DNA from 3 places in the Desulfofarcimen acetoxidans DSM 771 genome. Region 1 is predicted to be linked to each of the others. Evidence: riboswitches for the same ligand, from Rfam matches in the RefSeq annotation. Region 1 holds a riboswitch; each other region holds the start of a gene.
What was found. Region 1 has a riboswitch for cyclic di-GMP ahead of DTOX_RS24945 (methyl-accepting chemotaxis protein). Riboswitches for the same ligand answer to the same signal wherever they lie in the genome.
Positions count from the first base shown of each region.

Region 2: another riboswitch for cyclic di-GMP. It lies ahead of DTOX_RS18430 (hypothetical protein); the one in region 1 lies ahead of DTOX_RS24945 (methyl-accepting chemotaxis protein).
Region 3: another riboswitch for cyclic di-GMP. It lies ahead of DTOX_RS19335 (hypothetical protein); the one in region 1 lies ahead of DTOX_RS24945 (methyl-accepting chemotaxis protein).

Region 1 is NC_013216.1:3,607,490-3,612,341, forward strand. It holds gene DTOX_RS16480 (MarR family winged helix-turn-helix transcriptional regulator) at 1-287, shown strand, start outside; gene DTOX_RS16485 (DUF3786 domain-containing protein) at 316-1,116, shown strand; cyclic di-GMP riboswitch class II at 1,669-1,753, shown strand; gene DTOX_RS24945 (methyl-accepting chemotaxis protein) at 1,804-2,631, shown strand; partial or broken gene DTOX_RS23195 (transposase) at 3,181-3,321, shown strand; gene DTOX_RS16495 (hypothetical protein) at 3,491-4,273, opposite strand; gene DTOX_RS16500 (hypothetical protein) at 4,333-4,852, shown strand, end outside.
Region 2 is NC_013216.1:3,972,214-3,977,065, reverse strand. It holds gene DTOX_RS18440 (RtcB family protein) at 1-716, shown strand, start outside; gene lepB (signal peptidase I) at 713-973, shown strand; gene DTOX_RS18435 (methyl-accepting chemotaxis protein) at 1,669-2,862, shown strand; gene DTOX_RS18430 (hypothetical protein) at 3,225-3,449, opposite strand; cyclic di-GMP riboswitch class II at 3,632-3,716, opposite strand; gene DTOX_RS18425 (ABC transporter ATP-binding protein) at 4,234-4,852, shown strand, end outside.
Region 3 is NC_013216.1:4,172,584-4,177,435, reverse strand. It holds gene DTOX_RS19345 (SDR family NAD(P)-dependent oxidoreductase) at 484-1,521, shown strand; gene DTOX_RS19340 (VanZ family protein) at 1,525-2,013, shown strand; cyclic di-GMP riboswitch class I at 2,107-2,194, shown strand; gene DTOX_RS19335 (hypothetical protein) at 2,269-2,526, shown strand; gene DTOX_RS21755 (S-layer homology domain-containing protein) at 2,905-4,852, shown strand, end outside.

The DNA.
Region 1 (4,852 bases):
GATTAACGCAGTCAGAATTAGGTAATAAAGTAATGGTCTCCAGACCTACAATCTCTGGGCTTATAGAGAGATTGGAAAAAGAAGACCTGGTGCTTCGAAATACTGACCCCGCCGATAAAAGAGTGTTCCGGGTTTGCCTTACTAACAGGGCTTTTGTACTTATGCACGCCTTTCTCCCCGTACACAATGATTACATGCATAAAGTCATGTTGACTCTAGACAGACACGAAAAGGAAGCATTGATTTCACTGCTGGAAAAAATCAAAAAAGGATTAGAACGAGTTTAATGCTGTTTTTGAAAAGAGGTTATAATTTATGTCTCAACTAAATAATCCTCTGGAAATTTATAAGTTACTACCAAAATCAAATTGCAGACAATGCCAAGTACCGACATGCCTGGCCTTTGCCACTTCGGTAATCAATGGTCATAAAAGTCTCGGCGACTGCCCTCACCTGGGAAATGATATAACTGAAAGATTTGATATAAAAATACATAAGCGGGTGACTATTGAACAGCAGCAGCAGCAAATACTGGGACAACTAAAAAGAGAAATTACCAACATAGATTTTTATTCATCAGCGAAAAGACTGGGAGCATCGCTCTCTGGCGAGAAATTAAAAATCAAGTGTCTCGGAAAAGACTTTTTTGTTGATTCCAATGGTAATATTACATCTGATTGCCACGTAATTACATGGTTATCATTACCATTACTGGACTATGTTTTGTCATGTTCAGGAAAAAATGTTACCGGAGAATGGGTTCCCTTTAGGGAACTGAAAAACGGGATGACATGGATTCCGCTTTATGAGCCGATATGTGAAAAACCTCTGAAACATATTGCAGATACCCATACTGATTTTTTTGAAATGATTTTACATTTGTTTGGTGGAAAGCTAGCGACGATAAATTATTCCTCTGATATTTCGCTAGTTTTACACCCCCTACCGAGAGTCCCAATTCTCATTTGTTATTGCAAGCCGGAAGACGAACTTGAATCCAAACTCAATATATTTTTCGATTCCACAGCAGAAGATAATCTCAACATTCAATCAGTCTTTGGTATTACCGCAGGGCTTGTTAGGATGTTAGAAAAAATCTCTCTCAGGCACTGTTAAGAATTTTATTATTATTTTTTATATGAGATTAAATTATGAAAGGAAGATCTTTTTATATCCATATAAGATTACCGACCACATCTTAACGTTAAAAAACTTTATTTATATATGAACCCCTCAAAATAAAAAAATAGCACATTATAATCACAATGTGTAACAAGAAGATGTAACCGCGAAAGTAAGCCTTTCTACCCAAACTAAACAACTATGCTCGCCAGCCAAAGGGCCTGTTGACAAACTATGCTTTTATACAAAAAAGGGGGTTGAGAACCCAAGAAAATCAAGGGTTTTCAGGCACCTTTTTCGTGAAAGATTGATCTTATGTCATTTGTCAACAGCCCTCAAAGCCAGTGAGCCTTATTTTTAGGTTTTATTTACTAATGCTTTTTTTGGGGAAATTTATACCAGCTTTATCCGGTAATTATTTAGTAACTATTAAAATATCTTAAAAATTCGGCCTTAACGTAAATAAAAATTAACATTAGCTTATAAAGGGTTTTTTAAACAATTATAGAATAGTAAAATTGATATATACACCATCTAAACAATAATATTTATACGGGATACTATGAAGTGAACTCTATAATTTGGGCATCTGGGGTTTACTGAGTAAGTGATGCAACCGGCCACTATTTTAAAATAGTGGCTATTTTATATCATAAAAATATAATTGGGGAGGTTAAAATCATGGACATATCATGGAGTGATATAATTAATTCCTCCAAGTGTTTTAAATTAATCTGGGGTGCTGAAGTGGCTATTTCTATTACTGATCTTAAAGAGTTTAAATATTATGAGCCCGGTATAGCAATTAATCATAATGTAAAAAAAGGAGACTTAATTAAGCCAGGATCATTAACGGATAGGGTAATTAAAAATCAATCCCGTATAGTAGATAAAATAACAGATATAAATATTTATGGCTTTGCATATGTGGGTAAGGCTGCTCCAATTTTTACAGATAATAGAAAAATGATCGGTACTATTGGTATTTTTATGCCAATTACTACGTATGAAGCACTTTTAGAACATGCTGACAAATTATTGATATCCTTGGATACTGTAAATAATTCAACAACTAATCTCTCCTCTGCTTCTCAGGAACTGGCATCAGTAACAGTTGACTTATCTAACGAAGTAGACACTATTAATAATAATATTCGACAAACAGATATGGTTTTAAATTTAATTAAAGAAATATCCTCCCAAACACACCTACTTGGGTTAAACGCAGCCATTGAAGCAGCAAGGGCTGGTGACCTGGGTAGGGGGTTCAATGTAGTGGCAGGGGAAATAAGAAAATTGGCAAGTCGCACAAATGGTTCTATTAAGGAAGTGGCAGATATATTACTTAAAATAACGAGTGCTATACAAGAGCTAGATCAACATATTAATCAAATTTCAACTATAGCTGAAGAACAGGCATCCTCAATGGAAGAGGTTGCCATATCAATTGAAGGTTGTCAAGGTATTTCAAATAAGTTAAAAGAAATAGCTGCAGAGTTAGTAAAATAGGCAACTTTACGACCAGCCATTTAAACTGAAAACTTTCTGAATAAAGCTAATATTTACATAATTGCAGCTCATAAGAATGTTATTAATAGCATCCTTTTCCATACTTTCTTTTAGGTCAGGACTTCATTTAAAAATACTTTTTTATTTCAGCAGTATTATGTACGACTTTAACACAAAGAAAACTATTGTTTGTGATATTGATTTTTTTAAAGATTCCTTACACCAACAATATGGTTAGAATATGGGGTAGCTTCTAATTCATATCGCCGGATAAATTCAAGCTTGGAGCAGCTATTGATGATATCTGTGGGAGTAACTGCATTTGCACTGTTCAGTGATTACGACAGGACACTTTAAAAGTGGCAACTTAATGAGAAATTATTCAAAGTTACATTGAAGGCTGTCAACAATGATCGTATTCAGAGGCAACAATCCATACATCAGTTTATTTTCAAAATGCTAGGTCTAAAACCTTCGTCTTTAGGCGAACAGCTTTAGTGTGATTATTTTGAGAAGGAAAAGGATAACATTCACATAGAGGTGAATGTTATGACAGAATATAGTAAAAGTAGTCACTCGGTATATGATATAAAATATCATATTGTATGGGTTACAAAATATAGATACAAGGTATTACGCGATAAAGTAGCGTTGAGATTAAGAGATTTGATCAGGCAAAGCTGTCAAAGTAAGTCTACCGAGAGAAGCTCGCCATTCAATTTTCTCATGGAATCATTATGGACACAAGAATTACTCCCCATTCCGCAACGACAGCCAAAGCCAGCGAGTCCTGTTGTTTAAAGTTTGATGTAAAATTTCCTTGTTTTACGAAATATAAAGTTTTTTTTGAGACTAAAGTCTAACTTTTAATTTTATTTAATATGCCTCCGGCCATATCGATAAAATTTATTCCTGTATTATAAATAGCCTGTTTAATACCAGGTGTATTAATCATTGCTACTAACCTGTCAAGGCCTTCGTTATCGAGATTTTCATATGGGGCTCTAATTGCTGAAATGTTTTCCACGTGTTTTTGTAAAGGTTTAACAAGAGATTCGTAATCCAAATCATGGATCATTGCTCTTGCAGCCAAAATACCACTTATAAGAGCTTCAACAGCACCTGTACCAAGTAATCTTTCTGTTAACCCAGCAGAACGACCCACAAGTAAAACATTGCCTGACTTAAAGTTACTTACCCTACCAGTAGAGAATATTGGTAATGAAAACTTATAATAAAACTCCAGATGTGCCAAATTTTCTTCTTCTAAAAAATTAGTATATAACCTATCCATTTCATATTCACTGCAACCGATGTTACATAAACCTATTATAGCCTGGGTAGAACTCCATGGCGCAAGCCTGGCATATCCTTGACCTGCATAACGGGTATTAAAATAAACTGTCGATGAAGTTGATTCAAAAGTTCCAAAGACCAGCCCTCCCCTAAGATGTACTACCCCATAGTCTATCCATAATCCCATTTCCTTTGCCGCAGTATCTTTACCGGTTGCAACCACTACATAATCATATTTTTTGGATAGTTCCTTATAATCTGCTGCCCGGTTGAAGTAAACCGGTGTTTTTTTTAGTAATGTAAATAATTGATTTTCAACAGATTCTCTATGTTTCCCCCGGGTCATGTCAATGGCTTGATACTCTTAATTGGCCTGATTGGTCTGGTATAAAATTAAAGGATTATTTGAAAATACAGTCAGCTCCTTCCGGGTATGCTCCTGGATCTGCAGAGGGATGGCACTTAAATGAAACTGTCTGGTATCAAACTTTCGAGCTTGATCCGGAAAAAAAGGTTACCGTTACCGAACAGCCAGCACCTCAACAACCCACCAATACTGATTATTATATTTCTGGTTGTATACTTAAAGATGATCCGCAACCAGATGGGGATATGTATAGCGCAACTTGGGTTATGGGAGTAAGGACAATTGATAATAAGTCCTATAATATAACAGAACCCATAAGAGCTAGAATTAAAATTTATCAATTTGGCCCGACAAAAGTTTTACCTGGTGTTCAAATTTTAGGAGGTGATTTACCACCTGATCCAATACCTAAACAGTTAGTAGTAGATGAAGAAATGGTATTTACAAAAGAAAATCCGGCATGGGTTAGGAAAATCAGTTTTCCTGCACCTACCCAAGAAGGTGGATATGGTCTCTTTGTTACCCATCAAAATATTGTTAAAGACGATTATTGGAATG
Region 2 (4,852 bases), 360 kb from region 1:
CGGGCAGCCGTCACTTAGGCCTTGAAGTGGCAAAATATTATCAAGAAGCTGGTTATAAGCAGTTAAACCGTAATGACAAATCCGACATTGAGGCACTTATTGCCCGCTATAAATCGGAAGGACGTGATAAAGAAATCCAGAACGCTTTAAAGGAATTCAAGAATCAAGTATTGACAGATATTCCGTTTCCTCTTGCTTATGTAACCGGCAGTCTATTCGAGGACTATATACATGATATGAATATCGCCCAGCAGTTTGCAGAACTGAACCGCAAAGCGATGATTACAGAGATCGTAAAAGGCATGAAATTGGACGTAGTGGAGCAGTTCACTACAACTCATAACTACATTGATACCGATACGATGATCTTACGGAAAGGAGCGGTATCTGCAAAGAAAGGGGAGAGGCTTTTAATTCCGATCAATATGAGGGATGGCAGTCTTATTTGTATTGGCAAAGGCAATGAGGACTGGAACTGCTCTGCTCCCCATGGCGCAGGAAGGCTCATGAGCAGGACCAAGGCAAAACAAAGTTTTACTGTTTCGGAATTTAAAAAACAGATGAAGGATGTCTATACTACATCTGTCAATAAAGAAACCTTGGATGAGTGTCCTATGGCCTATAAGAATATGGATGACATCGTAAACAATATCGGGCCGACGGCAGATATTGTGAAAGTTATTAAACCGATTTATAACTTTAAGGCGGGGGAATAGGATTAATCGGAAGGCATTATCTGAATAATAGTATTGTTTATATTAATGGCAAACCGTTAAAAGAACCTTATATATCTGAATTACCTATTAATAAATTTGAATCATATAAAATACCGGCTAATAATATTTTTTTAATGGGTGATAATGGAAATAATGGTTATGATAGTAGATATTGGGGAGCGCTCTCTATTAATAGTATTATAGGTAAAGCAGAGTTTATATATTATTCATTTGATGAAATAAAAATATTAGAGTAAATATTTAAGATATATAGTTATTACCTTCTTTTTCTCGGGGACTGAGCAAGCGAGGCATCACGAGCTATTCGCAGTATGACCACTTATCGTCGAAGGCGACCCATTTAATCAGCAGGTGAGGAATACTATTCACCTCATGTTATTGAGTGCGGTACTGGCCGTTGTAAATCCCTGTATGACTACAGACGGTCTGTTACGAAAGGATATAGATTAAAATCTATATCCTTTCGTTATGCCGCTGTAAACATCAAGACTTGTGTGATGGGGCCGCTATTGTCGTTGAAGATCGCTGGTAGCTGTACCACTATAACTTAGACGTGGTGCACGACTGGCTGGGAATGTTGAAAATAATGGCACACCGAACATTCAGCAGGCTTTAACTCACACACAGCCTGGGGAGGATGATTTGCAGAGGGCTGTAGATGAGTTAAGTCGGCAATAAGAAAACAGCAGCGATATAAATTTGTTATTTTTTGAAGTTAATAATTAAGAAATATATTATTATGTAATATAACGCAAAATAAATGTCGGTATTCTACAATTATACCGGATTTTAATATTTTTATCTTGTAGATATGTCAAAGTAATTGTAAAATATCTATTAATTATTGTAAGAAGATTTTCACTATTGTTGATGAAATATTTAATAAAAGTTAATTAAATTAAGTAAACATAATAAGAGAGGATATAGCATTATGTTTTTAAATTTCTCAAAACCTAAGTCTACTACAGATAGCCTAACTAAGAGAGATAATTCTGATTTTATTACCGCATTAGCTGCTTTTTCCTTAGCTCATACTGAATTAATATCTTTTCAAGCTATGCTAAAGATACAGGAGATAACAATAAAAGCATCGGAATTGTCTGCTACCAGTCAGCAAATGACTGGTATGACTGAAGAGGTTTCTTCCTCCGTTCAGCATATTAATGCTACTATGGAGCAGGTAAAAGCTGGGTCAGAAGAAGGTGTCAGTAAGATTAATATTTTGTCTCAATTTGGCGATAAAACAGGAGATGTCATATTAGAAATGGTTAGCAATGTGGAGGAACTAGGAAAACAGGTAAAACAAATAGACCATATAAGTCAGAATGTAGCTTATATAGCGGATCAAACTAATTTACTGGCTCTAAATGCCGCTATTGAAGCGGCTAGAGCAGGCGAGGCAGGCAGGGGTTTTAATGTTGTGGCAGAAGAAGTACGAAAACTGGCTGCACAAACCAAGGATGCCGTCGGTAATGTAAAAAAAATATCCGAACAAATGAATTTAAAATCGTCTATAACAAATGACAACATATTAAATGTGAAGAACACTTTTGAACAGTATCTGGATGAGTCAAACAACGTTGGTGGTATATTTCAGGAGGGTACAATCCAAATTGAAGAATGTGCCAGTATGATTGCCAATATATCAGGTGCTACAGAGGAACAAAATGCCATTGCTACAAATTTATCAGATTTATCCGAAGCTCTTGCAGAAACAAGTGAGTATATCGGCAATCTTTTGAGAAATGAAGCAGATAACCTGTGCGAAATAATAAATCCGAGTCTAGTATTATCCGGTAGTAAATCGGTTATAAGTATCCTGGCTGCCAGACTAATAGATCATGCCAATTTCCTTAAGAAGACTATAGCAGATGCAGGTAAAAAAGTGAAAGTTACTGGTTACAAGGAATGTGCCTTTGGCAAATGGTATGAGGAAAACAGGGACAAATACAGTTCTATAAAGGCTTATGTAGAAGTGGATTTGCCCCATAGAAGAGTACACGAGGCAGCTGAAAATTTATCAATGGATTGTAATTCAAAAAATATTGAAAAATTGATGCTTGCCTCTTCAGATATGTTAAAAGCTTTTATTAATCTTCAAGATAATCTTAAAACAAAGAATTAAAACCTTAAAAAGGACTAACTATCAGATTAGGATGGTTAATATCATTATTCATAAATAGAGGTAATATATTTCTAATAAAAATAAATATTATTGGGTTACATTTATTGTGTAACCTTTTTTTGTTTCCCTAGCTAACAGGCATAATGTCGCTCTTGATTTTGATACCGGGCCAAGTGAAACTACCATCCATATGATATTTATAGTGATAATAAGTACAAAAAAGAGGGATAGATTATTCTACCCCTCCTGGACTCTCGACACATGCGATATGCTTGACTTAGCAAATGCACAGTTAGTTAAGCAGCCAAAGACGAAGCGTTTAAGAATAAGCACTTTAACTTGGAATTATATATAAACTATTGTTAGCTAAGTAATTTTTTAGCCCTATCATATTGATTTGGAAATAAATCCGCAGGAACCATATCCATACCTTTTTCCTTAAGGACCATGTATCTGGCACACTTACTACAATCTGTCATGCAATATTTCTTCTTGTACAATTCTGCTGTTGAGGGCATACTTGCCATTTTATCATTAAAAAATGGACATGTTTTTAAGCGTGGACATTCAGACATTTTTTTAACCATCCTCCTTTGATGTCCTTATTTTAAAATAACCCTAAAATAACTAACTGTGCTTTACTAAGTAATTACTACATTTTTAACTTTATAATCCACGAAGATGAGTTTTTAATCAATAATTTGATAATTGTTCAAATTTTATTATGTTTTTTTAAAAACAGTACTTTAAAAAATAAAAACCGACCTTTTTTCTTCAAGGTCGGTTGCATCACTAACTCAATCAACTCTAAGATGCCCAGATAAAGAGTTGATGTCATAGTTCCCAAGAAACTCATTAATTTTATATTTATAATCGCAAGGGATTATAATACTTTCATGTTAATTTACTGTATAGAAGCATTATAGTTTGGTAATCCGGGATGGTTAATTGCAGCACTTCATTTTTAGGTACTACATTCCATGTGTTAAATATTCTCTATAAAACGGCGTATTCCTGCAAAAGTAGAATATAAGTGGGCAATTAAACAGCGTTTTATAGAACTAGTGTAAAACTGTAATTTGGGGATTTTAGGTGATGAAATACTGCGAAAAAAATATAAATTCAAGGTGTGGCCGGAAATCTGCGGGCTGTACGGAACTCATCAAGATTTGGAGTGTCCGAATAACCCAGGAGCGTTCGCCCGGTAGGGCGACAAGTATATACACAAACACTTCCTCTACTGTATAATTGGATCGTGGAAAGAAAAACAAACCATTGCGTTTACAATATTAACTATCATATCGAGTTTTGAGCAAAACACCAATACCGTTTGCATTGGCAATACGGGATTCTTATTACAGGGTGATGCAGATGAGTGATAAAGTCAGAGAAAAAGTAGTTTATGCCAGGTATTTGGTAAAGTCTTATGATGGTTTTGAAGCAGTGAAGGGTGTCAATATGGAAGTATACCGAGGCAATTGCTTGGGTCTGCTGGGTCCTAACGGTGCAGGGAAAACATCTATAGTAAAAATGATTTGCGGTTTTTCCCCGGTTACTTCAGGCAAACTCGAAGTATTTGGGGAAAATATTATGTCAAGAGGCAGGAGCATTAAGGGGAGAATCGGTGTGGTGCCGCAGGAAGATAACCTGGATCAGGAGCTGACTGTGCGCCAAAATCTGATTGTTTATGCCAGTTATTTTAGGATGAAAAAGGCACTGGCACTCAAGCGCTCAGACGAGATACTGGAGTTTATGGATTTAACTGAAAAATCCCGTGAGGTCGTAGATAACCTTTCCGGAGGTTTAAAGCGGCGTTTGACTATAGGGAGGGCGCTGATCAACAATCCGGAGCTATTAATTCTGGATGAACCAACTACTGGATTAGATCCTTATGCCCGTCACCTGGTTTGGCAGCGCTTAAGAAAACTAAAGGAAGCCGGTACAACCATACTTTTGACGACACACTATTTAGAAGAGGCTGAGCAGCTTT
Region 3 (4,852 bases), 570 kb from region 1:
TTTTCGACAATATTCGCTATTGTGTCTATTCATTGATATATTACTTGTCTGCTCAATTCCATAGCTGCAAACAGATACCGGATTTCCTGAACATGCAGGGCTGTTATAGATCTCCGTAAAAGATTAACAGCTATTTTTCTAAATAAATCAGACCCAATAATATAATAGGATGGAGCTGCGTAGGCAATTATCCACTTGTGCAACAAAAGGATTTCATAATTCTATGACCATTTACTGGCAGTCTATGGTATAATAATTACAAGGGGAGAGTAAAGACTTTAGGCTGTCGGCTATTGTACCGGCAGTATTATACAATAGCAAGAACAACTAAAACATAGATGATAAACCTTGGACTCGACTTAACTTTAATCATTAAGTTCAGATGTAAATATTGATGTGCAATTGAGCGAAAGCATAAAAAAATGCAATATTATAACTATATTGGTGGATGTTAATATTATAAATCTGTGGAGGTTGGAATTAATGGTTATGCACGTGGGTCATAAATCACCGGATACCGGTAAAATATACCTTATTACCGGAGCGGCAGGTTTTATCGGATTCTTCTTGTCCAAGAGACTGCTGGAGCAAGGCTGCCGGGTAATTGGTATTGACAATATAAATGATTACTATGATGTTAAGCTTAAGTACGCCCGTTTGGAACAGCTTAAACTCTTTGAGCAGTTTACCTTTGTTGAGGGTGACATTTCAGATAAGGATGTAATAACCGGGACCTTTCAGGAGTATAGGCCTAATATTGTGGTAAACCTGGCAGCTCAAGCCGGAGTGCGGTATTCCCTGGAGAATCCTGACGCATATATCCAGAGCAATATCATAGGTTTTTTTAACATTCTTGAAGCCTGCAGATATAGCCCGGTTGATCACCTGGTTTATGCATCATCAAGTTCTGTATATGGATCTAACAAAAAAGTACCGTTTGAAGAATCGGATTTCGTAGATCACCCGGTATCACTCTATGCAGCCACGAAAAAATCAAACGAATTGATGGCTCATACTTACAGTCACCTGTATAAAATACCGTCAACAGGACTGAGGTTTTTCACAGTTTACGGTCCGATGGGCCGCCCCGATATGGCATATTTCGGTTTCACGCAGAGGTACTTTGCGGGAGAGCCTATCAGAATATTCAACAATGGCGATTTTGAAAATGATCTTTACCGGGATTTTACTTACATTGATGATATCGTAGAGGGCATTGAGCGGCTTCTATGTAAAGCCCCTGATAAGACTGTCCCGCATAAAGTCTTTAATATTGGAAACAACAGTCCTGAAAAGCTGATGGTATTTATCGAAACGCTGGAGAAGTGCTTGAGCAAGTCTGCCGGGAGAGAGATAGTATTTAATAAAATATATGAGCCTATTAAGCCCGGTGACGTACCGGCAACATATGCGGATACCGGTTTGCTGCAGGAAGCCGTGGGATTTAAACCTGAGACTTCGATAGAAGAGGGGTTGCAAAGATTTGCTGATTGGTATGTTGAGTATTATAAGATGAAGTAGGTTATGGCAATGACCTGTAAAATATTAGATGTAAAGATTGGAAAGTCTCTGTTTTTATCCTGGTTATTGGTATTGGCATGGATGTCCTTCATATTTTATTTATCCTCGCAGCCGGCACCGGTATCCAATTCGCTCAGTAAAAAGGTGGCAAAAACTGTTATTGAAGGTGTCGATAAGGTTGAGGGACGAGATGCAAAAGCTTATAAATTAAATAAAGTAAATAATTTAACCCGTGACTATGCTCATGGAGGCGTATTTGGGGTATTGAGTATTCTTGCGCTCAGTGCGCTGCGCAAAAGCGGTTTCAAAAGCCGCGCTGCATATTTGACTGCCTTTTTAATTTGTGCATGCTACGCTTGTACGGATGAGTTTCATCAAATATTTGTTTCCGGCAGGGGAGCTGAATTTCAGGATTGGCTGAAGGATTGTTTGGGTACGATATTGGGCCTTGGCTTGTACTTTTTTGTTGCGGCATTTAATAAATGGTCATAATTTTGTGTGTATCCGTCAAGTTATCCTAATATCTCTCTATATTTAGACAGATGTGTTTACTTCTTGATGAATTTAAGTTAAAATAGTAAAAATAGCCTTAGAGGGCAAATCTGGCGAAAGCCAGAGACGCAAAGCCAAGGGTCTAAGTTGCATTAAGCGATAAGATAGCCTGGTTGCAAAAGACTATACCATAAATGGTAAGATCTCCTTAAGGCCTTTTGTTATTATTTCATCTCATTAAGGAGGTTTTTTATTTTGGCCTTTAGTTTTGTTCTGTCCAGGTTTATAAGAAAAAGTACTGCCGCAAATAATGATATTAGCAATATTTTAAGTTTAAAAGAACAATTAACTAAGGTTGGCTTTAATCCCAGTGAAGTTGATTACATGATTATGATAAACAGTAATGGTTGTGCTCTTATTGATCTCGATTCAAAAAGCATTAAAACAATTGAAGATCTTTTAAAAGAACAATTGCGCTTTTCTTGTAAATGCCTGGAGCTTGCCAGAGATTAGTGAAATTAATTAGTTAATCGAAATAGGCCAATCATCGAAAGTATGGTTGGCCTTTTCGTAATATGTATTATTAGCTTGTATAATTAATGTAAATTACAGAAATAGCCTTAAAAATAGAGGAATTTGTGGTGTTAATGTAGAAATATTATTCCATCTCAGGGATTAAAACATAAGTTTTTATGAGCCTGATAAAATTTTTTGGGGGGATGCATTTGGACGAACTGAGCTTGACCGTAACACGTCATCTTATAAACCAATGAATAGGTCTTTATCATCCTACTGTTAACTATAAGAAGTAAAGGGTGCCGGGTTTTATTTTTAGTTATGCGCAGCCCCAAAGCGGTTGTTGCTTATTAAACAAAAAGGGAGGTATTGTATTTGCAATCAAGTAAGAGAGTTTTTATTATTGCGCTTGCTGTATGCTTGTTGCTTGGAGTTGCAGGCTCCGTGATGGCCGGCGAGTTATCTGATATTAGCGGGCACTGGGCTAATAATCAAATTAACAGCTGGTTAAATCAGGGTCTGGTATTCGGATATCCGGACGGAACGTTTAAACCGGATAAAGAAATGTCCAGAGCCGAATTTGTCGCACTCGTGAATAGGTCTTTTAAAATTCAAAATTCAAATGAAACCAACAGTTTTACGGATGTAAAGACAGGCGATTGGTTCAGTAAGGATGTAGAGGCGGCCAGAGTTGCCGGTTATATCTCCGGCTATGAAGACAATACTTTTAGACCTGACCGGAATATCAGCCGCCAGGAAGTTGCCGTGATAGTAACCAGGCTGCTGAAACTTGATACAGCCGGTGATTTAACAGAGTTGGACAAGTTCGCTGACAGAAGCAGCATACCGTCCTGGTCGCAGGCCGGACTGAATGCGGCGGTTAAAAACGGCATTATTAACGGTTACCCTGATAAAACTGTTCAACCCTTTAAAGCTATAACCAGGGCGGAAGCTATAGTTTGCTTGAATGCAGCCATAGCTAAGGGTTCGACGACAGTTGAGAAATCCGGGATAGAAGGAAAAGTAACCTATAAGGGCAGTGCCGTAAAAGATGCGGCAGTTAAATTATTTGATAAAGACGGTTTTCAGGTAATAAAGCAAACCACAACTGACGCAAAAGGTTTGTATAAACTTGAGGTGGATCCCGGTGTTTACGATTTGACGGCTACTACAGACAAAACTGTGGGCTATGCCAGTGATGTTTCAGCTGCTGCTGATAAAATTACCGCTCAGGATCTTACTTTAGAAGACGGAGCTATAATAACCGGTAGACTAAATAATAAAAACAATAATGCTGCGGCAAATGTGGAAATAATGTTTACAACTAATCCAACCTTTGTTGCAACTACAAATTCAAGCGGCCAATATAAGCTGGTTGTATTGCCTGATCGCCAATATGCCGTTAGAGCCATGAATCCGAGTAACGGTGAAGTAGAAGTCATTGATGATAATGTGACTGTGGGCAGCGCGGGTCAGACGCAAACCATGAGTACAATGAGAGCTTCCTTTGCAACGACCTCCTCGGGTGGAGGCGGCGGCGGGGGTGGCGGCGGTTCTTCACAAGCCGTATTAACTACCGTAAATGATATCAATAAAACGACCGTAGAGGTTTCCTTCAACCAGGCGCTAAGCGGTGTACAAGCTTCTGATTTTACTTTTAGTCCGAGTTTAAATGTTGTGTCCGCGGTATTTAAAAATGACGCTAAGCAAGTTGTTGTCTTAACTCTGGCTGAAAGGACATTAGATACTGATTACAAACTGTACTATAAAGGTACTGACACGGGTTTTATAATTAAGGTTGTGGGGATTAATATAACTGAACCTGTTGGAAGTACACCGGTTCCCATAAACATGGGCAATCATCCGGCTGAAGTTACTTTGACCGCTTCTGTTGGAGGGCAGTCAATACCGTTAGTTATAGATTTGCCTACCTTGGTGTCACCTACTGTAGCAATTAATCCTGTGACTATTGATCCCGGTTTGATTCCTGCCGATTCCTTGGCGCTGGATATTGTAATTAGCGGTTTAGGTGACAAAGAGGTAATTCTTACCTTGCCTGTACCTGCCGGATTGACTGATCCAGGTGCTTTTCACTGGAACGGTGAGGTGTGGGACTACAGAGAATCCACGATATCAGGTGGAAAAATAAGCTTTGCCACTAATTTATCTCCTGTTATGATATCAAATAGAGTTAAAAAGCCGGTGCTCAAAATTGAAAGTGTAACTCAGAACAGTGTTGAGATGTCCTGGACAACTACAGTAGTCAATCCGAAAGGCTTTGATCTTTATAGAGATGGTGCAAAAATAAATGCGGCAATGCTTG